Regions from separate parts of the Salinicola endophyticus genome, predicted to be linked through region 1. Evidence: predicted binding sites of a transcription regulator. Region 1 holds the regulator's gene; each other region holds the start of a gene.
The links. The regulator PhoB, encoded in region 1, activates phosphate uptake and scavenging genes when phosphate is short. The targets are predictions, from matches to a motif close to TGTCATANNNNTGTCANA.
Positions count from the first base shown of each region.

Region 2: a site for PhoB is predicted at 4,832-4,849, ahead of pstS (phosphate ABC transporter substrate-binding protein PstS). Genes of this name have one in related genera too.
Region 3: a site for PhoB is predicted at 5,751-5,768, ahead of ABV408_RS04210 (DUF6482 family protein). Genes of this name have one in related genera too.
Region 4: a site for PhoB is predicted at 2,293-2,310, ahead of ABV408_RS15665 (alkaline phosphatase PhoX). Genes of this name have one in related genera too.

Region 1 is NZ_CP159578.1:4,219,953-4,227,979, forward strand. Features, by position in the region: gene ABV408_RS19030 (amino acid permease) at 1-1,278, opposite strand, end outside; gene ubiA (4-hydroxybenzoate octaprenyltransferase) at 1,583-2,500, shown strand; gene phoB (phosphate regulon transcriptional regulator PhoB) at 2,704-3,393, shown strand; gene phoR (phosphate regulon sensor histidine kinase PhoR) at 3,402-4,751, shown strand; gene ABV408_RS19050 (methyl-accepting chemotaxis protein) at 5,051-6,700, shown strand; gene ABV408_RS19055 (M23 family metallopeptidase) at 6,890-7,693, shown strand; gene ABV408_RS19060 (siderophore-interacting protein) at 7,746-8,027, opposite strand, start outside.
Region 2 is NZ_CP159578.1:1,733,260-1,741,286, forward strand. Features, by position in the region: gene ABV408_RS07910 (beta-ketoacyl-ACP synthase III) at 1-610, shown strand, start outside; gene ABV408_RS07915 (VacJ family lipoprotein) at 610-1,356, shown strand; gene ABV408_RS07920 (SpoIIE family protein phosphatase) at 1,427-2,509, shown strand; gene ABV408_RS07925 (STAS domain-containing protein) at 2,502-3,005, shown strand; gene ABV408_RS07930 (Bcr/CflA family multidrug efflux MFS transporter) at 3,283-4,488, shown strand; gene pstS (phosphate ABC transporter substrate-binding protein PstS) at 4,944-5,984, shown strand; gene pstC (phosphate ABC transporter permease subunit PstC) at 6,149-7,090, shown strand; gene pstA (phosphate ABC transporter permease PstA) at 7,109-7,960, shown strand; gene pstB (phosphate ABC transporter ATP-binding protein PstB) at 7,980-8,027, shown strand, end outside.
Region 3 is NZ_CP159578.1:880,993-889,019, reverse strand. Features, by position in the region: gene ABV408_RS04240 (monovalent cation/H+ antiporter subunit D) at 1-1,205, shown strand, start outside; gene ABV408_RS04235 (Na+/H+ antiporter subunit E) at 1,202-1,699, shown strand; gene ABV408_RS04230 (K+/H+ antiporter subunit F) at 1,696-1,965, shown strand; gene ABV408_RS04225 (Na+/H+ antiporter subunit G) at 1,994-2,386, shown strand; gene hemH (ferrochelatase) at 2,536-3,519, opposite strand; gene ABV408_RS04215 (cryptochrome/photolyase family protein) at 3,633-5,195, shown strand; gene ABV408_RS04210 (DUF6482 family protein) at 5,332-5,634, opposite strand; gene ABV408_RS04205 (bifunctional diguanylate cyclase/phosphodiesterase) at 5,806-7,509, opposite strand; gene ABV408_RS04200 (hypothetical protein) at 7,693-7,986, opposite strand; gene dnaB (replicative DNA helicase) at 8,015-8,027, opposite strand, start outside.
Region 4 is NZ_CP159578.1:3,454,986-3,463,012, reverse strand. Features, by position in the region: gene ABV408_RS15675 (hypothetical protein) at 1-469, opposite strand, end outside; gene ABV408_RS15670 (hypothetical protein) at 466-2,172, opposite strand; gene ABV408_RS15665 (alkaline phosphatase PhoX) at 2,458-4,650, shown strand; gene ppk1 (polyphosphate kinase 1) at 5,029-7,236, opposite strand; gene hemB (porphobilinogen synthase) at 7,292-8,027, opposite strand, start outside.

The DNA.
Region 1 (8,027 bases):
GCTGCGGTAGGGGCGCTCGATATGGGCGTGATGGCGGCGCAACAGGATGAAGGAGAGCGCCTGGGCGATGTAGGAGCACATGGCGCCGAATACCGCCATGTTGAGCAGCGTGCCCCCGATCACCGCCGAGCCCTCCTGGGTGCCGAGGCCGAAGAAGCAGATCAGCATGATGGTCATGCCCACCAGCGCACCGCCGATCATCGCCACGTACGGTGTCTTGCGCGTACCGTGGGTCACCGAGAGGAAGGTGGGAAAGTAGCCGGCGCGGGAGAGCGAGTAGATCTGCCGGCCCTGGGCAAAAATGATGGTATGGAAACTGGCGATCAGCCCGACCAGTGCCAGCAGCGCGAGGAACTTGGCGGTGCCGGCCCCGAAGATCGCCTGGAAACCATCCAGCAACGGCTCACCGGACTGGCTCAGGGCGTAGCTACCGACGCCCACTACCGCGGGGTTGAGCACCAGAATCAGGGTGGCGGAGATGATCAGGGTGGTGATGCCGAGCAGGATGCCGCGCGGCATGTCACGCCGCGGGTCGACCGACTCCTCGGCGGCCAGCGGCAGCTGCTCGATGGCCAGGAACAGCCACACCGCGAACGGCATCGCCGCCAGGGCGCCGCCGATACCCATCGGCAGCAGGGGTCCGTGGCCGCCTTCGAGCTCACCGCCGCCGGGTGCGATGTTCAGCGCCCAGGTCGAAAAGTCGAGATGGGTGAAGGCGCTGAACCAGAACACCACCAGAACCGCCAGCGCCAGCAGGGTCACCGCCAGCGTCACCCTGAACGACAGCTCGACCCCGACGATGTTGAGACCGACAAAGAGGAGATAGCCCAGCAGCCACCACACCGGCTGGAACGCCGCCGGCGTCTCGAAGATGCTGCCCAGATAAGCCCCGATGAAGAACACGATCACCGCCGGCGTGAGCACGTACTCGACGTTCTCGCACAGGCCGGTGACGAAACCGCCCCAGGGCCCCATGGAAGAGCGCGCGAAGGAGTAGGCAGCACCGGTGTGCGGCAGGGCCGGCGACATCTCGGCGATACAGAAGGTCAGGCCCAGGTACATCACCGCGATGATCGCGGTGGCGATCGCCATGCCGCCCCAACCGCCCGAGGCGAGCCCCAGGTTCCAGCCCGAGTAGTGGCCCGAGATCACCGCCCCCACGCCCAGTGCCCAGAGCGACCAGGGCCCGGCGTGGCGACGCAGGCCGCGTTTGTCGAAATAGCTGGCATCCTGCTGCTGGTAGTGGATGCCGGCGGCGGGTTTACCGTGGTTTGTCATTGTTCTACTCCCAAGGATCGAGCCACCCTGTCCCGCGATCCCAGTGCTGCCAGCGCCTATCGACACGCAGGAGCGACGCCGACATCCGCTGACCGCGCCCACCTTGAGTCTGAGCACGTCGGCGTGACAAAAGCAATATCTATCGCTACGTCCCGTACGCTATCGCTACCCCCTATCGTTACCCTCTATCGCTACCCCCTATTGCTACCCCTATCGCGGCACCCCATTGCCACGCCTCGCTGCCGGCGGGGTTGTGGTGTAAGGTCCAGCCAGTCGCGTCCCGCTCGCCGTTCTGGAGAATTCGATGTCCGCCGCCGGCCCCGATCCCGTCACCGCCGCCGACCCCACGCCACGCCCCCGCGGCCTGGCGCGAATCCCCGATTTCCTGCGCCTGACCCGGCTCGACAAGCCGATCGGCACCTGGCTGCTGATGTGGCCCACGCTGTGGGCGCTGTGGCTCGCCGCCGACGGCCTGCCGGATCGCGCCAACCTGATCATCTTCGTGCTCGGCGTCTATCTGATGCGCGCCGCCGGCTGCGTGGTCAACGACTACGCCGACCGCAGGATCGATGGCCACGTCAAGCGCACCCGCGAGCGCCCGCTGGCCACCGGGCGTATCCGCGAGCGCGAGGCCAAGATCCTGTTCGCGGTGCTGGTCGCGGCAGCCTTCGTGCTGGTCTGCTTCACCAACCTGCCCACGGTGCTGCTCTCCTTCGTCGGCGTGGCGCTGGCCGCGCTCTACCCCTTCATGAAGCGCTACACCCATCTGCCCCAGGTGGTGCTGGGGCTGGCGTTCTCGTGGAGCATCCCGATGGCGTTCATGGCGGTGAGCCGCAGCGTGCCGCTGGAAGCGTGGCTGCTGCTGCTGGCCAACCTGGCCTGGACCGTGGCCTACGACACCCAGTACGCCATGGTCGATCGCGACGACGACATCAAGATCGGAGTGAAATCCACCGCGCGCCTGTTCGGCCGCGCCGACAAGCTGATCATCGGTCTGCTGCAACTGGCCACGCTGGCGCTGCTGGCCTGGATCGGTGCACGCCTGGCGCTGGGCGGGTTCTTCTGGCTGGGGCTGGCAGCGATGGCGGCAACTTTCATCTATCAGCAGTGGCTGATCCGTGAGCGCGAGCGCGGCCCCTGCTTCCAGGCCTTCCTCAACAACTTCTGGTCGGGGCTGTTGCTGTTCGCCGGCGTGGTGCTGAGCCTGTGGCCGATGATATGAGCCGCTGCCCTCATCGATCGCCCCTTCGTCCCCATCGGCCGCCGGCCGTCGCCAGGGCCGATGGTCTCGATGAGAGATGTGAGGGATGATATCGATGTCACGCATTTGTCATATTTTCACGCTGTAATCGTCACCGTTCTGTCACGGCCGGAAGGTTGTCCGCTGCACGCGCGCCTCCTCCGGCGGCTCACTCGAGGCCTGTCATGAGCTCCAAGACCGTACTCATCGTTGACGACGAGCCCTCCATCCGCGAAATGATCGCCGTGGCACTGGAGATGGCCGACTACCGCGTGCTGGAGGCGGACAACGCTCAGAGCGCCCACGCCATGGCGCTGGACCACAAGCCGGATCTGATCCTGCTCGACTGGATGATGCCGGGCACCAGCGGGATCGAGCTGGCGCGCCGCCTCAAGCGCGAGGAAGCCACCGCCGAGATGCCGATCATCCTGCTCACCGCCAAGGGTGAGGAGGACAACAAGGTCCAGGGGCTCGAGGCGGGCGCCGACGACTACATCACCAAGCCGTTCTCGCCGCGCGAGCTGGTAGCCCGGCTCAAGGCGGTGCTGCGCCGGGCCACGCCACCGGGCATCGAGGAGGCGGTCGAGGTCGAGGGGCTCAAGCTCGACCCCGCCAGCCATCGCGTCACCTCACACGGCAGCGCGCTGGAGATCGGCCCCACCGAGTACCGCCTGCTGCAGTTCTTCATGACCCACCAGGAGCGCGCCTACACGCGTAGCCAGTTGCTCGATCAGGTCTGGGGTGGCAACGTCTACGTCGAGGAGCGCACCGTCGACGTGCATATCCGCCGGCTGCGCAAGTCGCTGGGCGAGACGCACCAGCATCTGATCCAGACGGTGCGCGGCACCGGTTACCGCTTTTCGATCAGGGAGTAAGTCGCAGCGTGCGCTACTGGATCAACGAACTGTGGCGCCTTGGCTACATGCTGTTCGGGCTCGGCGCGATGGGTACGCTGCTGGGCGAGCTGTTCGGCGCGCTGTTCGCTGGCCTCGGCTGGGGGCTGGCCGCGGGGCTCGGGCTCTATGTCTTCCTGCATCTACGCCATGTGCGCCTGCTCTATGTGTGGCTGCTGCGCCATCCGCGTGAGGCGCCGCCGCCCGGCACCGGCGTATGGGGCGATCTGTTCGACCGCCTCTACACTTACCAGAAAGCGCAGAGCCAGATGCAGCGCCGGCTGCGCGATATCCTGCGGCGCATCCAGGACTCCTGCGAGGCGATGCGCGACAGCGTGGTGATGCTGGATCCGCGCGGCGACCTGGAGTGGTGGAACAGCGCCGCCTCCGACATGCTCGGCCTGCAGCCCGACCATGACCGCGGCCAGCCGATCACCAACCTGCTGCGCGATCCGCGCTTCATCGACTACTTCGAGGCCCGCGACTACCGCGAGCCGCTGCTGATCCCCTCACCGATCGACGCCGCGCATACGCTGCAGTTCCATATCACCCTGTTCGGCGATGACGAACGCCTGCTGATGGTGCGCGACGTGACCCGGCTGCACCAGCTGGAGATGATGCGCCGCGACTTCGTCGCCAATGTCTCCCACGAGCTGCGCACCCCGCTGACCGTGCTGGCCGGCTATCTGGAGACCTACTCCGACCACGCCGACCAGCTGCCGACCCGCTGGCAGCGCGGTTTCTCGCAGATGCAGGCGCAGACCACGCGCATGCAGAACCTGGTCGAGGATCTGCTGCTGTTGTCGCGGCTCGAGATCGATAGCCCAGACAACGACCGCGATACCCTCGATATCCGCGCCCTGCTCGACAGTGTGCTCGACGACGCCCGCGGGCTCAGCGCGGGACGCCAGCAGCTCGCGCTGCAGGTCGACGAGCCGCGCCAGCTGCTCGGCAATACCAAGGAGATCCGCAGCGCCGTCTCCAACCTGGTCTTCAACGCCGTGCGCTACACCCCTGATGGTAGCTGTATCACGCTGCGCTGGAAGCCGTGGCACGATGGCGCCGCGATCGAGGTGGAGGACGATGGTGAGGGTTTCGACCCGGTGCACATCCCGCGCCTGACCGAGCGCTTCTACCGTGTCGACAAGGGCCGCAGCGCCGCCACCGGCGGTACCGGCCTCGGGCTGGCCATCGTCAAGCACGTGCTGCTGCGCCACGATGCCCAACTGGAGATCGTCAGCCGACCCGGCATGGGCGCCCGCTTTCGCTGTGTATTCCCTGCCACGCGTCTGGTCGAAGGCGACGAGGGCAATACGCTGGCCACCTCGGCGCTGCCATGAACGCTACGGGCGGCAACCGTGCCGCTCGCTTCTTCCCGCGCAGTTGCCCTGCTCTCGCCGCCCCTGGCGCTCGACCCGCTCGCTCTAGGCCCGCTCTCTCGGCCCGCGATTTATAGGCCCTCGCCCCATCGCCCCCTTGTCTCGTATCGGGCTGCCGCGCACGTCTCCGGCGGCAGCGGCTCGATGCGCAGCGAATCGTTATCTCAATCTTAAGTAGGTGCTGCCGATAAAGGGAGCTGACTAGTAATTCACTCCTCTATATGAGTCGGCAGACACCTCGGATAAGGACGGTTTTCGCGATGACGATGCGGCAAAAACTCTGGATCACGGTGGGATTGATGTGGCTCGGCATGCTGGTGCTGGTGGGCTGGATGGCCCTGGAGAAGCGCGACACCCTGATGGCCGAGCGGGTCAAGGGGCTCAAGAGCTTCGTCGCCAGCGCCCAGACAATGGTACAGCGCTACGCCGATCGCGCCGCCCAGGGTGAGTTCAGCATCGAAGCGGCGCAGGATCTGGCACGGCGCGACCTGTCGGCGCTCGATCTCGACGGCAGCTATGTCTACGCCTTCGATGGCAAGATTCACCTCGTCTATCACCCCAAGCGGGCGATCGGCACCGACATGAGCAACTTCCGTGACGACAACGGCGTCTACTTCTATCGCGAGCTGAAGGCGCTGGCCGACTCGCCCGACGACGGCACCCTGGAGTACACCTCGACCAACGCCGACGGCGACGACGTCTCGCGCATCAATTACGTGCGCCATGTCCCCGCCTGGGACTGGTATCTCGCCGCCAACGTCTATGTCAGCGACATCCAGCATGCGTTCTGGATGGGTGTGCTCAAGATGGGGCTGATCGCCGGCACGATCGGCATCGCGATCACCCTGGTGATGGCGTGGATCATCCGCAGCGTACTGAGCGACCTCGGCGGAGACCCACGTCACGCGCGTAACGCGGTGCAGGGCATCGCCGAGGGCGACCTGACCCGGGCGCTGACGCTCAAGCCCAACGACCGCCATAGCCTGCTGCACGCCATCGAGGGCATGCGCCTGCACCTGGCCGAGGCCCTGGGTGGCGTACGCCAGGCCTCCACCACCATCACCGTGGGTGTGGGGCAGATTCACAGCGGCAATCAGGATCTGGCGGCACGTACCGACCAGCAGGCCGCCTCGATCGGCGAGACCGCCTCGAGCATGGAGCAGTTGACCCAGACCGTACGTCAGAACGCCGAGAACGCGCGCCAGGCCAATGGGCTCGCCGGCCAGGCACGCAGCACCGCCAGCGAGGGCGGGGCGATGATGGATCAGGTCGTCTCCACCATGCAGGGCATCACCGACAGCTCGCGCCAGGTGACCGATATCGTCGGCGTGATCGACTCGATCGCCTTTCAGACCAATATCCTCGCCCTCAACGCCTCGGTGGAAGCGGCCCGTGCCGGCGAGCAAGGGCGTGGCTTCGCCGTGGTCGCCAACGAGGTACGCACCCTGGCCAGCCGCAGCGCAGACGCCTCGCGTCAGATCCGCGAGCTGATCGATGCCTCCAATCGCAAGATCGAAGCGGGGTCGGGGATCGTCGCCGAGGCCGGCGAGACCATCGGCCGGGTGGTCGAGTCGGTCTCGCGCATGACCGATCTGATCGAGGAGATCTCGGTCGCCTCCGCCGAGCAGTCCAACGGTATCGATCAGGTCAACGAAGCCGTGGTGCAGATGGATCAGGTCACCCAGCAGAATGCCTCGCTGGTGCAACAGGCGAGCAGCGCCGCGGCCAGTCTCAATGAACAGGTCCAGCGCCTGGAACAGGCCCTGGCCGGCTTCCAGATCGCCGGGGCCGAGTCGCGCCCGATGCCGGCGGCCACCTCCGCGCCCCAGGTGGCAGCGCCAGCCCCCCGTCTGAGCGCGACCCGCCGGCCGGCCATGGCGAGCACCGAGGACGACTGGGAGTCGTTCTGAGCCTGAGCGACAAGCTCCCACCCCAGCGGGGCCGGCATGCCGGCCCCGCTCTCTCTGACAATGCTTCACTCGACGTCGGCACGTTAAGATAGGCGCCTTTCTCTCTGCCGGAGCGCCGTACCCATGCTGCCGATCACCCGCCTGCGATCTCGCCCCGCTGGACGCCACCCGTATCGCGCTGCGAGCGCCTTGCTCCTGGTCGCGACGCTATGGCTGTGGGCCGCCGCTGGCGTGGCGGCACCGGTCGCGATCACCTTCCCCGCCAGCGTCGAACAGGGCTCGATGGTGATCGGGCGGGTGCCGCCGGGCAGCCAGGTACGGGTGGCGGGGCATACGCTGCGGGTCACTGGCTACGGCACGGTGGTGTTCGGCGTCGGCCGCGACGCCCAGGGCGCGCAGTCGATCGAGATCGTCACCCCGGATGGCCGGCAGCAGCAGGCGTCGGTGACGATCACCCCACGCGACTGGCCGATCGAACGTATCGATGGCGTGCCGCCGAAGACGGTCTCACCGCCGCCCAAGATCGCCGCCCGCATCGCCCGCGAGCAGGCCGCGGTGAGCGCCCAGCGCCGCCGCGACGACGACCGGGTCGGCTTCGCCGAGGCCTTCATCTGGCCGGTGAAGGGGCGCATCAGCGGGCGCTTCGGCAATCAGCGGGTCTACAACGGCACCCCCGGCTCGGCCCACTCGGGTATGGATATCGCCGCCGCCACCGGCACGCCGGTAAAGGCACCGGCCAGCGGCGTGATCACCTTCGCCGACGATCTCTATCTCACCGGCGGCACCGTGCTGCTCGACCACGGCTACGGCATCAGCTCCAACTTCCTGCATCTGTCGCGGATCGATGTCGCGGTGGGCCAGCACGTCACCCAGGGCGAGGTGATCGGCGCGGTGGGTGCCACCGGCCGGGCCACCGGGCCGCACCTGCACTGGGGCATGAACTGGTTCGATACGCGTATCGATCCGCTGCTGGTGCTCGATAGGGCTAAATGAGCCCGCGCTTCGTCTGAACCATCGGCGAGTGCAGACATTTTTCAGACGAAGCTCAGCGTTTCCAGTAACCCGTGACCAGATGCTGCCCCTTGGCCAGGGCGAACTCCTGCTTCAGGCGCTTGCGCAGGCGCTGGCTGACCTCGGCCTCGCCGGCGAACCACACGAAGCGGTCACTGTCCGCCGTCGGCAGCGCCGCGACCACCGCACTGGCGAGCTGTTCGCTGGGCGCGTGGCCCTGGCCGCGATAGCACCAGTGCAGGCGCGCACCGGGGTGAACCGGCAGCGTGAGCCGATCCGCCGGCGACTCGACCTCCAGCCACGCCTCGATGCGCGC
Region 2 (8,027 bases), 1.8 Mb from region 1:
CGGCAGTCTCGAGCGGGTGCTGGTGGTCAACCCCGAGATCTGCTCGGCGCATCTCGATTTCCGCGATCGCGATAGCCACTTCATCTTCGGTGACGCCTGCACCGCAGTGCTGCTGGAGGCGGATCATCTGGCCCGCGAGCGCGAGCACTTCACCGTGCTCGGCACGCGGCTGACCACGCGCTTCTCCAACGCCATCCGCAATAACTTCGGCTTCCTCAACCGCCTAGCCGACAGCAGCGCCGATGACAAGCTGTTCGTGCAGGAGGGGCGCAAGGTGTTCAAGGAGGTGTGCCCGCTGGTGGCGGAGCTTATCCTGGAGCATCTGGAGAGTCAGTCGCTGACCGGCGAGTCGGTCACTCGGCTGTGGCTGCACCAGGCCAATCGCCACATGAACGATCTGATCGCGCGGCGCGTGCTGGGGCGCGAGGCGAGCGAGCGCGAGGCCCCGATCATCCTCGACCGCTACGCCAATACCAGCTCGGCCGGGTCGATCATCGCCCTGCATCTGCATCGCGACGACCTCGAGGAGGGCGATGTGGGGGTGGTGTGTTCGTTCGGCGCGGGCTACAGTGCGGGCAGTGTCATACTGCGTAAAGGGAATGCGTGTTGATGAAATCGATTCATTGGCTGAGCGGCGCCGCCGTCGCTTTGGCGCTGGGGGGCTGTGCCTCCAGCGGTGAGAACAGCAACCCACAGGATCCGTGGGAAGGGTTCAACCGTGGCGTCTATCAGTTCAACGACACGCTCGATCGCTATGCGCTCAAGCCGGTCGCCCAGGGTTACAAGGCGGTCACCCCCGAACCCGTGCGTGACAGTGTCGGCAACTTCTTCTCCAACCTCGGCGAGATCCGCACCGCTTTCAACAGCGTGCTGCAGTGGGAGTGGGGCAATGCCGGGACGGCCTCCGGCCGCTTCGTCATCAACACCATCCTGGGGGTCGGTGGCCTGCTCGACCCGGCCACGCGCATGGGGCTCGACGAGAACGAGGAGGACTTCGGTCAGACGCTGGCGGTGTGGGGTGTCGATTCCGGCCCCTACCTGGTGCTGCCCGTACTCGGCCCGAGCACGGTGCGTGATACCAGCGGTCTGCCGCTCGATATCTACACCTATCCGGTGACCTATGTCGAAGATGACAAGACACGCTACGGTCTGACCTTCCTGCGCTACGTCGATCTGCGCGCGAGTCTGCTCGATCAGGAGTCGCTGATCCAGGGTGATCGCTACAGCTTCATCCGCGATGCCTATCTGCAGCGTCGTCAATTCCTGATCAGTAACGGCAAGGCGGGCAAGGACCCCTTCGCCAGCGGCGACTTCGGCAACGATTTCCACTACAGCGAAGACGACTTCGCCGAGTGACCCCGTGTCCAAAACGCTGAGCGATGAGCCCGTGATCGGCGTGATCGACCTGCCGGGGCGGGAGCGCGAGATGCTGGTGGGCGAGATCGCCCGCCTGGATGCGCGCGTGGTGGCGGCGCACTCCCTGGCGGCGCTGCCGGTTGCCTGCGATCTGATCGTGGCGCACGTGCGCGCGGTCTCGCACGACGGCTGGCAGACCCTGAGCCGGGGGCAGCCGACCATCGTGGTCAGCGAAAGCCGCCGCGACGGCGATCTGCACAAGGCGATGGATGCCGGGTTGATCGACTATCTGGTCGAGCCGCTGGCGCATGCCGACATCCTGCGTCGGCTGGTGTGTCGCGCGCTCGATCTCGACCGCCTGGCCCGCGCCCACGACGAGAGCCGCGCGGAGCTTCAGTCGCTCAACGACCGTCTCGAGCGACACCTGGAGATCCTGCGCGAGGATCAGCGCGCCGGCGGGCACGTGCAGCGCAAGCTGCTGCCGCCGCCGGGGATGACCCATCGCGGCGTGCGCTGTGATTACTGGTTTGCGCCCTCGCTCTATCTCTCCGGAGATTTTCTCGATTTCCAGCGCTGCGACGAGCGCTACAGCTTCTTCTACTTCGCCGACGTCGCCGGCCACGGTGCCTCCTCGGCGTTCGTCACCGTACTGCTGAAGTATCTCTGCAACCGCTGGCTGTCGCAGTGGCGCACGCTGCTGCCGGAAGCGTTTCCCTCGCGCTGGCTGGGCGAGCTCAATCGCGAGCTGCTGGAGACCGGTATCGGCAAGCACGCTACGATCTTTGCCGGGGTACTGGACCATGAGCGCCATTTTCTGCACTATGCGCTCGGCGCTCAGCTGCCCATGCCGATCCTCGCCAGCGAGGAGGGGGCGAGCTACCTGGGCGGAGAAGGGCCACCGGTGGGGTTGTTTCCGGATGTCGAGTACCCCATCTATGGCTGTCCATTACCCGAGCGATTCCAGCTCTGGTTCTGTTCCGACGGCGTGCTCGAATGCCTGCCGGCGGCTTCACTGGATGCGCGGCTCAAGGAACTCGAGCGTCGCGTGACACGTTGTACCCGCGTCGACGATCTGAAGGATGGATTGGCGCTGGGAGATCAACTGCCGGATGATCTCAGCATGATGACACTGAGTGGTTTCGAGCATGATTGAAGGGCGAATCAAGGCGGCCTTCGACTCGGGCGTATTCGTGCTCAAGCTCTGCGGCGATGTCCGCCTGACGCTGTGCGCGACGCTCGATGCCGAGGCGCAGCGGCTGGCGGATCTGCCGGGCCTGCGTGCGGTCATGGTCGATCTGCGCGAGGCGACCAACGTCGACTCCACGGCGCTGGGCTTTTTGGCCAAGGTGGCGCTGGCGGTACGTGGGCGGCTGGAGCAGCCGCCGACGATCGTGGCCGAGCATCCCGACGTGCGGCGCATGCTGGACGTGATGGGGTTCGCGCGCTACTTCACCCTGGTGGAGGCGCCACTCACCGAGCCAGCCGAGCTCGCTGAGCTGCCCCACGTCGAGGCCGACGAGAAAGCGATTCAGCAGCGCATCCTCGAGGCTCATCGTATTCTCATGCATATGAGCGAGCACAACCGGCACGAGTTCCAGCCGCTGATCGAGCTGCTCGAGTCCCAGCACGCCAAGGTGTCCCCGCACTGACCCGATGAGCCCGCGATCGGGGCCGTGTCCGTCGCGTGCGCCAGGGCCGGTGTCACTGGTCCGACAGGGGACGCCACCCATGTCTGTCTCTCTGCGCGTCCGCGACGCTGTCGTCGCGCGTGCGATCATCGGCCCTGTCGTCCCGGCCGGGGCCTGGCGCTGACCGCGCCGCCTTCTTGTATCGTCATCATCCGTGTCAACGGCACCGCTGGCTGCTGGCCGTGTGTGTCTCATCCGCTCGCAGCGAGGAGGAAATCGTGTTGTCGAGGAGTCTAGCGTGACGCCGCTGAGCGCGCGTCGTCTGGCGCTGCTGGTGGCCGCCAATACCGCATTGGCGCCGCTGGCGATCGATGCCTATCTACCCGCCATGCCGGCGCTGGCGGCCTCCATCGGTGCCAGCGTGCATCATACCGAGCTGTCGCTGAGCGTGTTCCTGCTCGGTTTTGCCCTGGGACAACTGGTGTGCGGGCCGCTATCCGATCGGTTCGGGCGCAAGCCGGTGCTGATGGCGGGGCTGACCGTCTTCCTGCTCGCGAGTCTGGCGCTGACCCAGGTCGGCTCACTGGTCACGCTGTGGGGCTGGCGCTTCGTCCAGGCGCTCGGCGGGGGTGCCTGTGTGGTCAACTCCGCGGCGATCGTGCGCGACCGCTTCAGCGGGCGCGAGGCGGCCAAGGTGATGTCGACCATGGTGATGATCCTGATGATGGCGCCGCTGGTGGCGCCCGCCCTGGGCAGTGCGCTGTTGCACCTGGCCGACTGGTGGCTGATCTTTCTGTTTCTGGCGCTCTACGCGGCCTTCGTGCTGTGGCTGCTGGGACGCTTTCTGCCCGAAACCCATGGGCGTGATCCCGACGCGCCCTCGATGGGGCAGATCCTGGGCAATTACCGCAGCGTGCTGCGTCATCGCGAGGCGATGGGCTACATCGGGGCGGTGTCGATGTCGTTCGCCGGCATGTTCGCCTTCATCACCGGTTCGCCCTATCTCTACATGGAGCACTATGGCCTCTCGACCACGCTCTATCCTTTCGTGTTCGGTGCCAACATCCTGATCATGGCCTCCTCCAGCCGGCTCAATATTCGCTTGCTCAAGCGCCGCACGCCGCAGCAGAACCTGCTGCTGGGGCTCGGCGTGCAGCTGAGTGCGGGTATCGGCCTGGTCGCGCTGGTCGCCTCGGGGCTGGACTCGATCTACAGCGTGGCGCCGCTGATGGTGGTCTTCGTCGGCATGCAGGGGTTGATCAGCCCCAACGCGATGTCATCGATGCTCGATCACTTTCCGCGCATGAGTGCCACCGCGACGGCGCTGCAGGGCTGTCTGCAGTTCACCTGCGGGGCGGTCGCGGGGGCGCTGGTCGGTGCCTTCGAACTGGCCAGCGCCTGGCCCACGGTGTTGACCATGCTGGGGGCGACCCTGCTGGGTAATATCGGTGTCCGCGTGCTGTCGGGCCCGGCACTCAAGCGCACCTCGTCGCCCGCCGCCTGACAGTCAGGCAGCGCAGCACCTGCCACCATATGCACTCGCGCCGAAGCCTTCATCATCCTTCTCCACGCCTGCCTCCGGTGCGTTCGGCTGCGCTCTCGCAGCCGATCTTACCCACCTTGGATGCTGTTTACTCAATACGTGCAAGCGGTTACGCGCCTTGACCCTTGTCATCCTGTTGTCATCTTGGCTTGGCAGTGTGGGTGCCGCGACGGTTGCGGCCGGTAGCCGAGACCGCTCTCGAGACCATCGGCGATCGCCAGCGGGCTGCGGTCGCGCGGTGGCTCTTTCGCACTCCTGACGCATCAGTTTCGTCGAATGTCACATTTCATGACGATGACAAGGCTGTCATAAAAGTGTCACGCGTCTGACGTAACGTGGCGTCCTGAGAGTGCTGGCAACCTTCGCAACGTCGTTATCGCACACGCATCCATCCAAGGTGGAAACAGGATATCGCTATGCTCAAACATGTCTTCGCTACGCTCGTTTCCGGGTCCCTGATCCTGGGCGCCGCTGCTGCCCAGGCCCAGGAAGCCATCACCGGCGCCGGTGCGACCTTCCCGTATCCGGTCTACTCCCAGTGGGCGGATGCCTATCAGGACAAGTCCGGCGTTGGCCTCAACTATCAGGCCATCGGTTCCGGCGGCGGTATCCAGCAGATCACCGCCAAGACCGTGACCTTCGGTGCCAGCGATGCGCCGATGACCAAGGAAGAGCTGGACAAGAACGGTCTGCTGCAGTGGCCGATGGTCATGGGCGGTGTAGTCGCGGCATTCCACGTCGACGGCATCGACGGCGCGATCAATCTGGACGGCAAGACGCTGGCCGATATCTACCAGGGCAAGATCACCAGCTGGAACGATGAAGCCATCGCCAAGCTGAATCCGGACATGAAGCTGCCCGACACCAAGATCACCCCGGTCTATCGCGCCGAGGGGTCGGGTACCAACTTCCTGTTCACCCACTACCTGTCGCAGGTCAGCAAGGACTTCGCCAACACCGTGGGTGAGGGCAAGTCGGTGGCATGGCCGGCGGGTGTCGGTGCCAAGGCCAACGCAGGCGTCGCCAGCCAGATCGCCAACACCAATGGCGCCATCGGCTACGTCGAGTTCGCCTACGCCGCCCAGAACGACCTGCACCTGGTGCACCTGAAGAACAAGGCCGGCAAGACCGTGGCACCGGACATGGATTCGTTCATGGCCGCTGCCGCCAATGCCGACTGGAAGAACGCCCCGGGCATGTACCTGGTGCTGACCAACCAGCCGGGTGACAACAGCTGGCCGATCACCGGTGCCTCTTTCATCCTGATGCACAAGAAAGTGCAGGATGTGGATGCCGCACGCCAGGCGCTCGAGTTCTTCGACTGGGCCTACAGCAACGGCGACGCGATGGCCAAGGAGCTCGACTACGTGCCGATGCCGAAGAACGTGGCCGACATGGTTCGTGAGAGCTGGAGCGAGATCAAGGGTCCGAACGGCGAAGCCGTCTGGAAGCAGTAATCCCTTGAGTCCCGATCGCGACGGCGAGTGCTTCACCGCTCCCGTCGCGATCGTGTATCGAACGATCGAATCTGCCATAAGCGCGTGAGTAACGAGCGCGTATGCAACGACACAGTACTGCCGCTACCTCCGGCGGCAGCGTGGCAAGCCGACGAGGAACTGACATGGCCACCCCCCAAGCGATTCAAACCGGCGGCGGTCTGGGCGGACTGAGCGAGGCCACCCGCAGGCGGCTTCAGCGCAAGGCACGCATCGACGTGTGGTTCGAGCGCACGCTGTTTGCCTTCGCCTTCGCGGTGCTGCTGCTACTCGGGGCGATCATCGCCTCGCTGATCGCTTCCAGCTGGCCGGCGCTCGAGCGCTACGGCCTGGAGTTCTTCACCGAGAATCGCTGGGCGGCCAACGTCGAAGTGTTCGGCGCCTTGCCCGCCATCTACGGAACCCTGCTGACCTCCTTGATTGCGATCGTCATTGCGGTTCCCATCTCCTTCGGCATCGCCATCTTCCTGACCGAGCGCTGTCCGAACGTTCTGCGCCAGCCTCTCAGCACACTGATCGAGCTGCTGGCCGGTATTCCTTCGATCATCTACGGCATGTGGGGCATGGAAGTGCTGGCCCCGCTGCTGCGTACCTGGTTTCCTTCGGTATTTCCCGCCGGCACCGGCCTGGCCACGGCCGGCATCATTCTGGCGGTGATGATCATTCCGTTCATCACCGCGGTGAGCCGCGACGTCATCAATACGGTACCGGCGGTGATGCGTGAATCCGCCTATGGCCTTGGTTGCACCACCTGGGAAGTCGCACGCCGGGTCATCCTGCCTTCGGTCAAGGGCGGCCTGGTGGGTGGCGTGGTACTCGGACTGGGGCGGGCCCTGGGCGAGACCATGGCGGTGACCTTCGTGATCGGCAACAACCTGTTCCTGAACACCACGCTCACCGGGCAGGGCACCTCGATCGCGGCCCTGATCGCCAACCAGTTCTCCGAGTCGGACGGCACTCAGCGCTCGGCGCTGCTGGCACTCGGCCTGATTCTGTTCTTGATCACCTTCGCCGTGCTGGCGTTTGCGCGCTACCTGCTGCGCAACAGCACCGGTCGCCACGCCTGAGCCGAGAGGAGAGAGACCATGCAGACTCACACGACGCCGCTCTATCGCCGGCGCAAGCTGCTCAATCGACTGGTCATGGCCGCCTGTATCGGTGCCACCCTGATCGGATTCGTATTCCTGTTCGCGATTCTTCTGACGCTCGTGACCAAGGGCCTCAGCGCGATCTCGCCCTCGATCTTCATCGAGCGTACGCGCATGAACGGTGGTGGCCTGGGCAATGCGATCTGGGGGACCTTCGTGATGACCTCGCTGGCCACCATCCTGGGCACCGTGATCGGCGTGGCCGCGGGTACTTGGCTGGCGGAGTACGGCAACAAGGGCCTGCTGCCCAAGGTGATCCGCTTCATCAACGATATCCTGCTGTCGGCACCCTCGATCATCATCGGTCTGTTCATCTACGCGGTGGTGGTGGTGCCCATGGGCAGCTTCTCCGCCTGGGCCGGGGTGCTGTCGCTCACGGTGATCATCGTGCCGGTGGTGATCCGTTCCACCGAAGACATGCTGCGTCTGATTCCCAACTCGCTGCGCGAGGCGGCGGCGGCGCTGGGTGCCCACCGCTGGTGGATCATCGTGCGTGTCTGCTACAGCGGTGCGCGTGCCGGCATTCTGACCGGTATCCTGCTCGGGTTCGCCCGTATCAGTGGCGAGACGGCACCACTGCTGTTCACCTCGCTGAACTCCAATCAGTGGAACTTCTTCAATCTCGACAGCGAGATGGCCAACCTGCCGATGACCATCTACCAGAACATGACGATCAACGCTTTCATCCCCGACCTGGTGTCGCTGGCGTGGGGTGGGGCGCTGATCCTGACGGCCGCCATTCTGATCCTCAACATCGCGGCGCGTTACTTCTCGCGTCAACGCACCTGACTTTCGCCAAGAGACTGCCATGACCGTCGATTTCAATCTCAACGCCAACCCGAACGCTGCCGAGGCG
Region 3 (8,027 bases), 980 kb from region 1:
AGAAAGGCAGCAATTTCCATGGGCTGTTCCAGCTGCAGCTGATGGGGATCAATGGCGCCTTCCTCACCGGCGACATGTTCAACCTGTTCGTGTTCTTCGAAGTGTTGCTGATCGCCTCCTACTCGCTGCTGATGCACGGTGGCGGCAAGGACCGCACCCAGGCGGGCTTCCACTACGTAGCACTCAACCTGGCCGGTTCGGCGATGTTTCTGATCGCGCTCGGCGTGCTCTACGGCACCACCGGCACGCTCAACATGGCGGACATGGGCCAGCGGGTCGCCCAGCTCGACCCCGAGCGCCTGGGGCTGCTCAAGGCCGGAGCCTTCCTGCTGCTGGTGGTGTTCGGGCTGAAGTCGGCGATCCTGCCGCTCTACTTCTGGCTGCCGCGGGCCTATGCCAGCGCGCCAGCGCCGGTGGCAGCCCTGTTCGCGATCATGACCAAGGTGGGGATCTACGCCATTCTGCGCGTCTACACCCTGATCTTCGGCGACAGCGCCGGCGACCTGGCCAACTTCGTGCAACCATGGCTGTGGTGGTTCGCCCTGGCGACGGTCGCGCTGGGCGGGGTCGGCGTGCTCTCGGCCCGCGACCTGCGCACCCAGGTCGCCTATCTGATCCTGATTTCGGTGGGTACCCTGCTGGCCGGCGTGAGCATGGACCGCGTGGCCTCGCTCTCGGCACTGCTCTACTACATGCTGCATACCACTCTGGTCAGCGGCGGCCTGTTCCTGCTCGCCGACGCCATCGCCGACCAGCGCGGCAAGGCCGGCGCGCGTATCGTACCCGGCCGCGGCGTCACCCAGCCGGCGCTGCTGGGGCTGGCCTACTTCGTCGGGGCGATCACCGTGGTCGGCCTGCCACCGCTGTCCGGGGCGATCGGCAAGGCGCTGCTGCTCGACGCGGCGCAGCCGAGCGAGCAGCCGTGGCTGTGGCCGCTGCTGCTGCTGTCGAGCCTCGCCGGGCTGGTGGCGATGGGCCGCAGCGGCTCCACCATCTTCTGGAAGGCAGGCAAGCCCGACCCCGAAGGGCCGCGGCTCAAGCCGAGCATGCTGGCGGGGCTCGCCCTGCTGCTGGGCGCCTCGCCGCTGCTGGCGATCTTTGCCGGCCCGATCACCGCCTTCACCCAGGCGAGCGCTGCTCAGCTGCTCGACCCCGGCGCCTATACCCAGGCGATTCTCGCCCCGACTTCTGGAGGTGACTCATGATTCCTCCCGTACGCTGGCTACCGATGCCGGTGCTGTCGCTGCTGCTGCTGCTGGTATGGCTGCTGCTGCAGCAGAGCGTGGCCCTCGGCCAGTGGCTGCTGGGTGGCGTGCTGGCCGTGGCGATTCCGTTGCTGTGCCGCCCGTTCTGGGAGCGTCAGCCGCGCATCAAGCGCCCGCTCAAGCTGCTGCACTACCTGGGCCGGGTACTCAAGGACATCGTGGTGGCCAACCTCGAGGTCTCCAAGCTGATTCTCGACCCGCGCGGGCGCATGCGCCCGGCGTTCGTCGAGTACCCGCTGACGCTGACCGAGAACTTCCCCATCACCATTCTCGCCAGCACCATCACGATGACCCCGGGCACCGTGTCGGCCCACCTGCGCCTGGACAACCGCACGCTGCTGATCCACGCCCTCGACGTCGCCGACATCGACGGCCTGATCGCCGAGATTCATCAGCGTTACGAACGCCCGCTCATGGAGATCTTCGAATCATGATCGCTACCGCGCTGTGGATCGCCCTGGCGCTGTTCAGCGCCGCTATCGCGCTCAACTTCTATCGCGCCGTGATCGGCCCCAGCCTGCCGGACCGAGTGCTGGCGGTCGACACCATGTACATGAACTCGATCGCGCTGATCGTGCTGTTCGGTATCTGGGTCAACAACAAGGACTACTTCGAGGCGGCACTGCTGATCGCCATGCTCGGCTTCGTCAGCACCATCGCCGTGTGCAAGTACCTGCTGCGCGGCGACATCATCGAATAGCCAGCGCCACCGACTAGGAGAGCCAATCATGCTGGACACGCTGCTCGAAGGGGCGATCGCCTTCATGCTGATCGCCGGCGGGATCTTCGCCTTCATCGGCTCGCTGGGGCTGACCCACCTCAAGGACTTCTACATGCGCCTGCACGGGCCATCGAAGACCACCACCCTAGGGGTGGGGTGTACCCTGATCGGGTCGCTGATCTTCTTCAGTCAGGAGAATGGCCCGGTGATCCAGGAGCTGCTGATCACCATTTTCGCCTTCATCACCGCGCCGGTATCGGCGCACATGCTGGCCAAGAGCGCGCTGCATCACAAGCTCAAGCCGGACCCGCGGACCCGCGGCAATCCGCAGGAGCTGGAGAGCGACCGATCCAAGCACACGGTGGAAGAAGCGCCCCAGGGCAACTCGCCGCTGCCCTGACACCAAGGCTGTTAAAGTCGCCGTGACCGCGCAGATGAAGAAACGCGACCGAAACCCAAGGCGACACCCGGCGAGAGAGCCAACAAGAGAACAAAAGGGGCGCCGCTTGGCGCCCCTTTCTTCGCTGGATCATGAGTGCAGAGATAGGCTCACCAGCCAGCCGTGTTCTCCGCCACCAGCTGGCTGAGCAGATGGATATGCTCGGGGCGGTCGTTGAGCGCCGGGATATAGCGATAGCGCCCACCCCCGGCCTCCTGAAAGTATTCACGATTCTCGGCGTCGATCTCTTCCAGGGTCTCGAGACAGTCGGCGGCGAACGCCGGGCTGATCACGTCGACACACTCGGTCTTGTCGGCGCCCCACTGCTTGAGCGTCTCGTCGGTGTAGGGTTTGAGCCACTCTTCCCGGCCGAAGCGCGACTGATAGCTCTGGAACCAGCTACCCTCCTCGAGCTCGAGCGCCTCGGCGAGCAGCGCGCTGGTGCGCTGGCAGTGGCGACCGTAAGGGTCGCCGTTGTCGACATAGCGTTTGGGTATGCCGTGATAGGACATCAGCAGGCGCCCGCGATCGCCCAGGGTCTCCCAGTGTTCGCGTACGCTGGCGGCGAGCGCGGCGATATAGTCCGGGTGGTCGTGGTAGTGATTGACGAAGCGCAGTTGCGGCAGGTGCGGGCAAGGGGCCAGCGCCTTGGCCAGACGCTGGAAAACGGCACCGGTAGTGGTTCGCGAGAACTGCGGATAGAGCGGCAGCACCAGGATCTTGTCGACTCCGGCATCGCGCAGCGCCAGCCCGGCCTGCTCCATGCTCGGCTGACCGTAGGTCATCGCCAGCTCCACCGGAATCGCCTCGCCGGTGCGCTCGGCCAGCGCCGAGGCCAGCGCGCGCTGCTGGCGCCGCCCGATCGCCAGCAGCGGCGAGCCCTCCTCCTGCCACACCGAGGCATAGGCCTTGGCCACCTTGGGGGGACGAATGCGCAGAATCACCCCGTGCAGAATCGGCCACCACAGCCAGCGCGGCGCGTCGATCACCCGCGGGTCGCCCAGAAACTCCGCTAGATACTCTCTCACCGCCTTGGCCGTGGGCGCCGCTGGCGTTCCCAGATTGACCAGCATGACTCCGTAACGGGCCGCCATATCCTCTCCTTGTCTGCCGATACATCACTTGGCGACAGTCTACCACTCCCGCCTTGCTTAACCGCGATTAACTTATACGATGAACATCATGTGTATAAGTCATGGATAAGATCATGTCGCGCCCCCTGATCCTGATACTCGGCGACCAGCTCAGCGAGACACTCGACGTTCTCGTCGAAGCGCCGGACGATGCCCTCATCGCGCTGTGCGAGGTCCGCGCCGAGGGCGAGTACGTGCCGCACCACCCGCAGAAAATCGTGATGCTATTATCGGCGATGCGCCACTTCGCCGACACCCTGCGCGACAAAGGGTATCAGGTGCACTACAGCGCGCTCGATGATGACGATAACCACCACGACCTGCTCGAAGAGGCGGAGCGCCTGGCCGAGGCCTACGCCTGCGACGAGATCCGCGTCACCCATCCCGGCGAGTGGCGGCTGTTCGAACGCATCCAGCGCCGCGGCACCCGCTGGCGGCTCTACCCGGACAACCGCTTCTACTGTTCGATCGATGCCTTCGGCGAGTGGATGGCGGGACGCAAGCGCTTTCGCATGGAAGATTTCTACCGTCACATGCGCAAGCAGACCGGGCTCTTGATGCACGCGGACGAGCCGGCCGGCGGCCAGTGGAACTTCGATCATGACAACCGCGCGCCGATCGACCAGGGTCTCGACTTCCCCACCCCACCGCGTCACCGCATGGACGCCACCACTCAGGCGGTGGCCGAGCTGGTAGCGACGCACTTCGGTGAGCATTTCGGCACCCTCGAAGGCTTCAACTGGGCGGTGACTCGGCGCCAGGCGCTGGGTGATCTGCGTCACTTCATCACGCATGCGCTGGCCGACTTCGGCACCTACCAGGACGCCATCAGCGACAGCGAGCCGCTGCTCTACCACTCGCGCCTCGCCGCGGCGCTGAACATCGGCCTGCTCTCGCCACAGGAGGTGTGCGAGGCGGTGGAGACGGCCTGGCAGGACGGGCACGCGCCGATCAACGCCGCCGAAGGCTTCATCCGCCAGATCCTCGGCTGGCGCGAGTACGTGCGCGGCATCTACTGGCAGCGCATGCCCGGCTACAAGCAGGAGAATCGGCTCAACGCCCGCCGCGGTCTGCCAGCTTTCTACTGGAGCGGTGATACCGATCTGCGCTGCCTGCATCGGGCGATCGAGATGACCCGCGACAACGCCTACGCGCACCATATCCAGCGGCTGATGGTCACCGGCAATTTCGCCCTGCTGTGCGGCGTCTCTCCCGCCGCCCTGTGCGATTGGTACCTGGCGGTCTATGCCGACGCCTTCGAATGGGTCGAGCTGCCCAATACCCTTGGCATGACCCTCTATGCCGACGGCGGCTACCTCGGCTCCAAGCCCTACTGCGCGTCGGGAAAGTACATCGACCGCATGTCGGATCACTGCCGCCACTGCCGTTACGACGTCAAGCAGGTGACCGGCGGCGACGCCTGCCCGTTCAACAGCCTCTACTGGCACTTCCTGGAGCGCCATCGCGAGCGACTCAAGGGCAATCAGCGCATGAAGCTGATCTATGGCAGCTGGGACAAGATGGCGCAGTCGCGCCGCGAGGCGATCCTGGCGCAGGCGGGGGCCTTTCTCGAGCGTCTGGATACCGAGCCGCCTTACGGCCGCGGCGAGCACGCCGAGGGTTATCAGCGCCGCTGATACGCGCGCACGCCACCGCTATCGGGCAAGTCCTCGTCGACTTGCCGCGGTGAGTGTGTGAAGCGTTGGATTGATTAGGATCGAGGCGCGGGTTCAGCGCCCGAGCGAGCGCTCAGAGAAGCGGTCAGCGAAGCGCTCAGAAGACCAGCGGCATGCGTGACAGCAACGGATCGTGGTAGTGCGGCTCGTGGCCGACGATCTCGTCGTTGGCGACCTGCTGAACGAGATAGGCACGGTGGATACCGGCCTGCTTGAGTTCCCCGTAGACATCGTCGAGCGCGCGGAACAGCATCGGCTTGCCGCGGCGTGTCAGTACCTGGGTCGAGCCATCTTCCGGCTCCACCATCACCTGGTAGTAGCGGCTACCGGCGTGGGCGATGACGCGAATCTCGAAGTTGTCGTGATCGCGGGAAAAGCGTGTGAGCTCCTTGAGGTCCATGGTTCCCTCCTGTTCGGGTTGCATGTGCGAATACGGCGTTCAGCCATCCCTGCTGGACACCCGGCTGGCGCTTGGCCTGGCTGGCCTCGCGCATCCTGACCATTAGGTCGGATTCTTGTTAAGACTATATGTCAGTGGCGACATTTGCAGCATAAGAACGCCACCCTAGGATCATCGCTGCGGGTAGCGCTGCTCGCCGCGCAAGCTGACCACCACACGCCCGTGGGGCGCCCGCTTGGCCGCGCTCTTGAAGCGGCTCCAGAGGTCACCGAAGCTGTCGATGCGAGCATTCACCGGCACCCGCAGCGCGGTGATGGACAACCGTGTGTGGGGGAAGAAGCGCAGCTGGTCGAAGCGGTCCTTGGCCTCGAAGCCGCCAGCGCGGCGCTCGGTCTCCGGCAGCAGCTTGAGGCTCTCGGCGGCGAAGTTCTGCTGCAGTGCGGCCAGCCGAAGGTGCAGGCCAGCGGGGCTTTCGAGCAGCAGAATGAAATCGTCACCGCCGAGATGGCCGAGAAAGTCCTCACGCTCCAGGGCTTCGCTCAGTACCCGCGCCAGGGTCAGGATCATCTGGTCGCCCAGGGCATAGCCGAAGCGATCGTTGAACGGTTTGAAGTGATCGAGATCGAGATAGCAGGCGACGAAGGGCGTGTTCTGACGCTGATAGTGCTCGAGGGCGGCGCGGATCGGCCGGTTGCCCGGCAGCTGCGTCAGCGGATTGGCCTGACGCGCCAACTGAACCTGCTGCTCGGTGAATAGCTGCAGCAGGTTGATGACATGCCCGATGCCCAGGTAGCGGCCGGCGTCGGTGATGATGAAATCCTCATCGCGCATCGACTCGTCGCGGCCGGTCACCTTGCGCGAGACCTGCTCCAGCGGCTCTCCCGCCTCCACACAGAGCGCGCGCTGCTGCATCACCGTCTCGACCGGCTGGCGGCCGTGGAGATCGAAACCGTAGCGCTTGCCCAGCAGCGTCATCAACTGCTGACGCCCGAGCAGGCCGAGCGGCTGGTGACGCTGGTCGACCACGGCCAGGGCGTTGGCGCTCGGCAGGCGACTGAAACACTCCGCCGCCTCGGCCACTCTCGTCCCGATGCTCAGCGTCGGCAACGCCACGCTGAGGCGGCGGATCTCGGTCACCGCGACACTCTGGCGCCGCGCCGCGGCCAGCGCGACCAGCTGCGTTTCCAGCTGGGCGCGCTGGTCCTGCGGCGTGGGGCTGGGCCGCGCGAACAGCCAGCCCTGGTAGAAATCGGCCCCCAGCTCCACGAGCGCCTGCAGCTCGCCCTCGCGCTCGACCCCTTCGGCGACCACGCGACTCCCCAGACTGTGGGCGATATCGACGATCGAACGCACGAAACGGCGCTTGACCCGGTCGCGGTCGAGGCCGCTGACGAAGTGGCGATCGAGTTTGACGTAATCGGGGTTGAGCTGCGACCACAGGCGCAGCCCGGCATAGCCGTCGCCGAGGTCATCCAGGGCGATGGCGAAACCCATCGCCTGGTAGTGCTGGGCTGCCTCCGCCATCAGCCCCGGGTCGATGCCCGGCGACTGCTCGGTGATCTCGATCACGATCTGCTGCGGGCTCAGGCCGTGGGCCGCCAGCAGCGCCACGGTCTGGCCGCCGATGTGCGACGGATCGATCAGCACTTCGGGGGTGACATTGAGAAACAGCAGCTCGCTGAGCCCGGTGGCGACCCAGCCCTCGACCGCACGCTCGCGGCAGAGCCGCTCCAGTGGCGCCAGCTGGCCGGTCTCGCGGGCGGCATCGAAGAGCGGCAACGGCGTCGCGTAGGGCGATCCCCGAGGGCCGCGGGCCAGCGCCTCGTAGCCCAGCACCCGGGCGGTCGGCACGCTGACGATCGGCTGGAAATGCATGCATAGATCGCGCGTATCGAGCAGCCGCTGAAGTGGGCAAACGAGGGGCGCAGTCGGGGCAGGGTTCATGCCCGCCAGGGTGGCAGCCGCGCATGACAGTCATATGACAGCGCGCCCGTGGACAGGCTCCGCCGCCGTTCGCGCGGCACCCGGCACGGCCTCTGCCGGGCGTGGGGCCGGCGCCTACTGGTAGGCGGAGGGGTCGATCGCCTTGCCCAGGGAGTTGCGGTCGATCCAGCGCCCCGCCTTGGCTTCCTTGTAGCGGAATACCACGCGGTCACCCACTACCACCGGCAGCTCCGCATCCTCGGTCTGGTAGCTGTAGAGTTCGCCGTCCACGGTCAGCCAGTGCCGATAGAGATCCGGCATACCCAGCCACTCCTTGAACGGCCCCTCGCGTTCGAGCTTTTCCAGTTGCCCGCGAACCTCGATCTTGGGGACGCGTTGGCGCCGTCCGCGCTGAAAACCGCCTGCCATAGGTGTGACTCCTCAAGCCTTTGATGCGTTACTCGTAATGC
Region 4 (8,027 bases), 760 kb from region 1:
CAGGTATGCTCGGCTCGACGCGGACGATGGCCCCGCGGGGCGCGGCGTCAGGCTCCGGCCAGGCCAGGCGCTCCAGACGTCCGCCGCGCGAGAGCACCACGCCCTCGCCATCGATACGTGCCAGGGTGATGCCCGGGGCGATGCGATCCCCCGGCATCAGCGCGCGCTGGCCGTCGGGGGTTGCCAGCACCACCAGCGAGTTCGCGCCCCGGCTCAGCGCCCGGCCGATCACCCGGTAGGGCAGGTCGGTGAGCGGGATGCGCCGGTCCGCCATGGTGGCCTGCGGCTGCCAGGCGGCGGGCAGCGGTGGCAGCGCGGCGGGGTCGAGGATGAAAGGTGTCGGTGCCGCGCCGGGGGCCGCGGGGGCCAGCAGACGCGCCGTGCCGCTCAGCGCCTGGGCCGCCAGCCACGCCAGCAGACACAGCGCCAGCCACCGTGCCGGGGCGTTCAGCCAGGCCGGGGGCGTCATACGCTCAGGCGCGCCTGTGGATGCCAGCCGGGATGGCCCTCGACGTAGCGCGCCTCGACGCTCGGCGGCGTGGGAGCCGGCGGGGTGCCGCCGTGGTCGCCGAGATAGCGCTCCAGGCGTTGCCACAGCGGCTCGCCGCCGGCCTGGGGGCGGGCGCTGAAGCTGCGCCAGGTGAGCCCTGCCGGCAGCGTTTCGAGATGGGCACGTGCCCCCGCGGCGGCGCCGTAGTCGAGCGTCCAGCGGGTCGCCGAGAGGCGCGGCAGGTCGCGGCTGTCATTGAGAATCAGCGGCAGGCCAAGACTGCTGTCCAGTGCCCGTTCGAGCAGGCGCTTCAGCGCGTCGGGGTCCGGCGTGAGGTCGACGACCCGCGCCGGATGGCCGCCGCTCAGGCGCCACAGATGGTCGCGGGTGATCGTTTCGCCGGGGGCCAGCAGGGTGTCGTGGCGCAGCCCCGGGAGCAGCGCGCGGGTGACGTCGCTATTGGCGCTGAGGGCGGCGGCGATCAGGCCATCCCAGCTGCCGCCGACACTGTCGCGCCGCCACAGCCAGCCGGGGGCACGGCCCAGCGGGCGGTCGAGCCAGCCGGCGTAGGGCGCGCGCAGGGCGTCGAAGCGCGCCTGCAGCTCGCCAGCCGCGGCGTCCGGCGTGACGTCGTTGCGCTGGAACTCGGCGTGGATCTGCCAGCCGCTCCGGGTGCTGCGGCAGCTGAGATGGAAGAAGCCGCTGGCGTGGCTGCCGGGCAGACACAGCGGCACCGGGGCGCCGTGGGGGTTGTCCACCGCGATCAGCGTGGGCCAGAAATCCTGGCCGCGGGCGCCCAGCACCAGGTCGACCCGCGGCAGGCGTCCGGCCAGCCAGCGCGCAGTGGCGCTGCCGGTATCGGCCAATAGCACCACCAGCTCGGCGTCCTCGGCGGCCTTGGCCACGCTCTCGGCCAGGGCCTGGTACCACTGGTCGAGGGGGCGAGTTTCATCCAGAGCGTTGGGATCGCTGGCGCCGACCACCGCCACCCGCACGCCGTCGCGCTCGAAGCGGGTCGCCGTGCTGACGCCGGCGGGCGGCGCGGCCAGATTGCCCAGCACCGGGCGTGCGTAGTCGCGGTAGAGCGCTGCGGCCCGCTGCGGCCAGAGCACGCGCTCGTCGCTGCTGACCCGGGCATCACTGGCGAGCAGACGGCTGGCGGCGACGCCGACGCTGCCGTTGGCGAGATGCCCCAGGCCGCTGCCGCTCCAGCACTGGCCGTTCTCCAGCGTCAGGGTGCGCTCGGCGCCGAGTTCACGGCGCAGCTGCGCGAGCTGGGCGGCCAGGCCGCCATAGCCGGCGGTATGGCGCCGCGCGGCGCGTCGTGGGGTATAGAGGTCGGCCCATTCGGCGCCAGCGCTGCCGGCCAGCGTGGTCACGCCGTCCGCGGTGGCCCAGGGCGCGGCACCGAGCAGCTCCGCCGGGCCGAGATAGGTGGCGGGGGCGACGATCCGCGTGGGGCCGAGACACTCCAGGGTATCGGCGACATAGAGCAGCTCGACCTGGCGTCCGGGTGCCGAGGCGCGTGCGGCGCCTGTCATCGGCGTGGCGCAGCCGCTCAGCACGCCACCCATGCCGGCGCCGAGCCCCGCGCCCAGCAGGGCGCCGATGAGGCGGCGGCGGGTCGGGTCGCAGCGTCGACCGCTGGTGGCCGGAGCGTTGATAGAAAGGGGGTCGATCATGGGGCTCCCGCGAATGATCCAACGCGGCGTGCGGTCTTCGCCGCCGCCGGACTCGGCATCCTAATGACTGGGAGATGACGGTTTCGTGACCGCGCAGCGGGCGCGGCGCTGCCGCCAAGTCGTCATGGCGTTGTCACGTTGCTGCTCTAAGTTGCCTCCGGGTAACGCAGCCCGGTGACCGCAGTCACCGGGACGCCAAGTGGCCGGCGGCGCGCATCGCCGGCTCGGGCGCCATGGCATCAGTCGACCGTCATTAGTGGATCACTCACAGAGAGGGGACACCCCATGAGCAAGGAAATCGAGGATCATCGCGTTCTCAACCAGAGCGGCAACGAGCCGTTCACGTCGGTACTCTCCCGCCGTGTCTCGCGTCGCGGCATCATGCAGGGCGGGGCCGGGCTGGCGGCCATGGGCCTGCTCGGCGGGTTCGGTCTGGCCGGTTGCAGCAGCGACGATAGCAACGACAACGGCAGCGCCGGCGGCGGCTCTTCAGAAGCCACGCCGCTGGCGCTGGCGTTCGCCTCGATTCGCGGTTCGCGCACCAATGGGGTGGTGGTGCCCGAAGGCTATGTCGCCCAGGTGGTGATCCCCTGGGGGACGCCGCTCGACAACAGCGTTGGCGCCTGGTCCGCGGACCGCAGCGTGACGCCCGACTACCAGGCGGCCAGCGTGGGCATGAACCACGACGGCATGCACAACTTCGCGCTGAGCGAAGAGAGCGCCTCGCGTGAATTCATCATGGCGCTCAACAACGAGTACATCGATCAGGGCGCGCTGTGGGCGCCCCAGGGCGGCCCGACCAATGCTGACAGCGGCGCGCGCCCGGCCGATGAAGTGCGCACCGAGATCAACGCCCACGGCGTGACCCTGGTCAAGCTGATGCTCGATGCCAACGGCCAGTGGCGTGAAGAGCGCGGCTCGCGCTACAACCGTCGTATCACTTCGGCCACGCCGATCGAGCTCGCCGGCCCGGTACGCGGTAGCGACTACGTGGTCACCGCCTACTCCACCAATGGCACCCGCACCCGCGGCACCAACAACAACTGCGCCAACGGCTTCACCCCCTGGGGCACCTACCTCACCTGTGAGGAGAACTGGCCCAATGTCTTCACCAAGGCGAGCGACCGTTACCCTGACGACGATCGCCTGGGCCTGCCCGAGGGCCGCGCCCGCTACGGCTGGGAGACCGCCCAGGGTGGCACCAACGGGGAGTTCGCGCGCTTCAACGCCACGCCGAGCGCGGCTTCCGCCGCCGGCGACTACCGCAACGAGCCGCGCACCTTCGGCTACGTGGTGGAGATCGACCCCTACGGCAACACCGCCAGCGTGGGCACCGAGGCTGCCGCGCTCAAGCGCACCCATATCGGCCGCTTCCGCCACGAGGGCTGCTGGCCGGGCAAGGTGATCGAGGGCGAGCCGGTGGTGTTCTACTCCGGCCACGATTCGCGCAACGAGTACATCTACAAGTTCGTCTCCAAGGCCAAGTGGGACCCCCAGGACGCCAATCGCCCGGGCCAGGACTACGACCGCCTGGCGATCGGCTCCAAGTACCTCGATGAGGGCACCCTCTACGTGGCGCGCTTCAACGCCGATGGCAGCGGCGACTGGCTGCCGCTGACCCCGGACGCCACCACCCAGGACGGCCGGCCGCTGTGGCAGGCGCTCAATCTGGCCAACGAGCGCGATCTCGCCGGGGTCATCATCAACACCTGCGACGCCGCCGACTTCATGGGCGCGACGCCGATGGACCGCCCTGAGTGGGGCACCGTCGACCCCTCCTCGGGCGAGGTCTACATGACCTTGACCAACAACTCCAAGCGTACCGCCGAGGGCACCGCCGCCACCTACACCAACGGGGGCGGCGACATCGAGGCGCTGGGCGTGGGCTACGCCACGGCCCCGGTCAACGGCCCCAACCCGCGGCCCGACAACGAGGGCGGTCAGGTCATTCGCTGGCGCGAGCCGTCGCCGGCTGGCACCAACTTCGAGTGGGAGGTGTTCGTGTTCGGCGCCGCCGAAAATGATCCCGACAACTTCTCGGGGCTAACCGAGCTCAACCAGTTCGCCAGCCCCGATGGCCTGTGGTACGACGATCGCGGCGATGGCCGCGGCATCCTGTGGATCGAGACCGACAACGGCTACGACAACGTCACCGACTACACCAACGACCAGGTGCTGGCGGTGGTGCCGGGCAACGTCAGCCGCGGCCCTGGGGACAAGGCGGTGATCGATGCCGCCGACCAGGCCCAGCTCAAGCGCTTCGCCGTCGGCCCCAACGGCTGCGAGGTGACCGGTATCTTCGCCACGCCGGACAAGACCTCGCTGTTCATCAACATCCAGCATCCGGGCAACTGGCCGGCCGACCCGGACGCCAACGTGCAGGATGCCACGGTCGCCATCCCGGAGTCGGGCAGCGTGCGCGCGCGTGCCGCCACCGTGGTGATCCGCAAGCGTGATGGCGGCGAGATCGCGGTCTGATCCACGGCGATACCGTCACGCAACGCGCTCGTCATTCGAGCCTCGGGCCGCGCACTGCGCGGCCCTTTTTCGTTCAGGGCGCGCATTCAGCGTGACCCGATGGTCCGGGTAGGCGGGATCTGAGTGCTCGCGACGCGGGCAGCCGAGGGGGCAGAACAGAGGCTTGAGAACACAGGTATGTCGATCTGACGAGCGGTTGAGATGGCGATATCGATGGTGCTGGATAGGGCGAGGGCTAAGCGTCCTTTTCCACCCCCATTCCCTGCCGCCGGATAAGCCCACTTCGGCTATCGGCTGTGACAGGCTTGCCGAGTGTCTGGCTGGCGGACACGTTGCGGCAGGGCGATCGCCGCGCCCGAGGGCACGGCGAACGGCACTTCAAGCCTGGCTGGCGTAGGCGTAGAGCAGGGTTTCCTGGGCGCTGATCGGCTCGGCGTCACCGCTCTCCTGCAGGTGGTACTGTCCCTCGCTGTCGAGCACCCAGCTCTGGCAGTTATCGAGCAGGTAGGTATCGAGGTCCTTGCGCACCTGCTGGGCGACCTTCTTGTCGAGCAGCGGAAAACAGGTCTCGACGCGGTGGAACATGTTGCGTTCCATGGCGTCGGCGCTGGAGCACCACACCTCGTGGGCACCGTCGTTGCTGAAGTAGTAGACCCGGGTATGCTCGAGGAAGCGGCCGATGATCGAGCGCACGTTGATGTTCTCGGAGATACCCGGCACGCCGGGGCGCAGACAGCACATACCGCGGATGATCAGATCGCAGCGTACGCCGGCCTGTGAGGCGCGGTAGAGCGCGCGGATCAACTTGGGCTCGGTGATCGCGTTGCACTTGATCACCAGACGCGCCTTCTTGCCGCTCTCGGCCAGCTTGGCCTCGCGCTCGATCATCGCGATCAGGGTGTCGTGGAGGGTGAAGGGGGCGTGCAGCAGAGTGTTGATCTTGCGCGGTTTGCCCATGCCGGAGAGCTGCTGGAAGACGCGGTGGACGTCCTCGCAGAGCGCCTCGTTGGCAGTCATCAGGCTGTAGTCGGTGTAGAGCTTGGCGGTCTTGGCGTGGTAGTTGCCGGTGCCGAGGTGCGCATAGTGGCGCAGCTCACCCTTCTCGCGGCGCACGATGTGCATCATCTTGGCGTGGGTCTTGTAGGCCATCACCCCGTAGATGACGATGGCGCCGGCCTCCTGCAGGCGCGAGGCCAGTGCCAGGTTGTCGGCTTCGTCGAAGCGTGCCCGCAGCTCGATCACCACGGTCACCTCCTTGCCGCCACGCGCCGCTTCCACCAGCGCGCTGACGATCGAGGAGTCGGCGCCGGTGCGATAGAGCGTCTGCTTGATCGCCATCACGTCGCTGTCGCGGGCGGCCTGGCGCAGCAGCTCCTCGACCGGGGTGAACGACTGGAACGGATGGTGCAGCAGGATATCGCCCTGGCTGATCATCGAGAACAGGTTGACGTCGCCGCGCACCTGCTTGGGCAGCCCCGGGGTGAAGGAGCGGTAGCGCAGGTCGGGGCGCTGGACGTCATCCAGCACCGACATCAGCCGGGTCAGGTTGACCGGCCCGTTGACTCGATAGAGATCCGCCTCGCCGAGCTCGAACTGCCTGAGCAGGAAGTCGATCAGGTTGTCCGGGCAGTTGTCGGCCACTTCCAGGCGCACGCCGCTGCCGTAGCGCCGAGCCAGCAGCTCGCCGCGCAGCGCCGAGGCCAGGTCCGAGACCTCTTCCGGGTCGACCGAGAGGTCGGCGTTGCGGGTCAGGCGGAACTGGTAGCAGCCCTCCACCTCCATGCCCGGGAACACCTCATGCGCATGGGCGTGGATCATCGACGACAGGAACACATAGTCGGTGAAGCCCGCCTCGCACAGCGCTTCGGGCAGACGGATCAGGCGCGGCAGCGAGCGCGGCGCGGGCAGGATCGCAAGCCCCCCCTCGCGGCCGAAGGCGTCGGTGCCGTCGAGCTCGACGATGAAGTTGAGACTCTTGTTGACCAGCCGCGGGAAGGGGTGCGAGGGGTCCAGCCCGATCGGGCTGATCACCGGCGCGATCTCCTCCTCGAAGTAGTCGGCGACCCAGGCCGCCTGGGCCGGCGTCCACTGCGAACGGCGTCGGAAGCGGATGTTCTGCTCCTCCAGCGCCGGCACCAGGGCGTCGTTGAGAATATGGTACTGGCGGTCGACCTGCTCATGCGCAATGCGCGAGATCTCTTCCAGGGTGCGCGCCGGGGGCAGACCGTCGGCGCCCACCTCTTCGTTGGCCAGGGCCAGCTGGTGCTTGAGGCCGGCGACCCGGATCTCGAAGAACTCGTCCAGGTTGGAGGAGAAGATCAGCAGGAACATCAGCCGATTGAGCAGCGGATGCGAGGGGTCCAGCGACTGCTCGAGCACGCGGATGTTGAACTGCAGGTGCGACAGCTCGCGGTTGAAATAGAGCGTGGGATCGCTCAGGTCCGCCTGCGGCGAGGGGGTCGCCTTGGCGTGGATGCCCTTGCGGGTGCGGTTGACCCGCAGGGGCGGCGAGCTGCCGTCGTCGACCAGCCCGCTGGGGCTGGCGAGTTCTCGGCCTGGGCTGGGCGTGTCCTGGGTGTCCGTCATCGTCTGTTCTCCACAATGATGATGTCCCGCACCCGGGCGGACGCGCCCGCGGTGGTCAGGCGTTGAGTAGTTGCGCTGCGCGCTTGGCGAAGTAGGTGAGAATGCCGTCGGCACCGGCCCGCTTGAAGCAGGTGAGCGACTCCAGGATCACGCTGTCGGCGTCGAGCCAGCCCTTCTCGAAGGCGGCCATGTGCATCGCGTATTCACCGCTGACCTGATACACGAATGTCGGCACGCCGAACGATTCCTTGACCCGCTGGACCACGTCCAGATAGGGCATGCCCGGCTTGACCATCACCATGTCGGCACCCTCCTGGATGTCGAGGGCGGTCTCGTGGAGCGCCTCGTTGGTGTTGGCCGGGTCCATCTGGTAGCTGAACTTGTCGGCCTTACCCAGATTGCCGCTGGAGCCGATGGCGTCGCGGAAGGGGCCGTAGTACTTCGAGGCGTACTTGGCCGAGTAGGCCATGATCTGGGTCTCGTGGAGTCCTTCACGCTCGAAGGTGGCGCGAATCTCGCCGATGCGGCCATCCATCATGTCGGACGGCGAGATCACGTCGGCGCCGGCCTCGGCGTGCGACAGCGCCTGCTTGATCAGCGCCTCGATGGTGCGATCGTTCTGCAGGTAGCCGTGCTCGTCTGGAATGCCGTCCTGGCCGTGGGTGGTGTAGGGGTCGAGCGCCACGTCGGTGATGATGCCGAGCTCCGGGAAGCGCTCGCGCAGCGCGCGGATGGCGCGCTGGATGACCCCGTCCGGATTCCACGCCTCGGCACCGTCGGCGCTCTTCTTC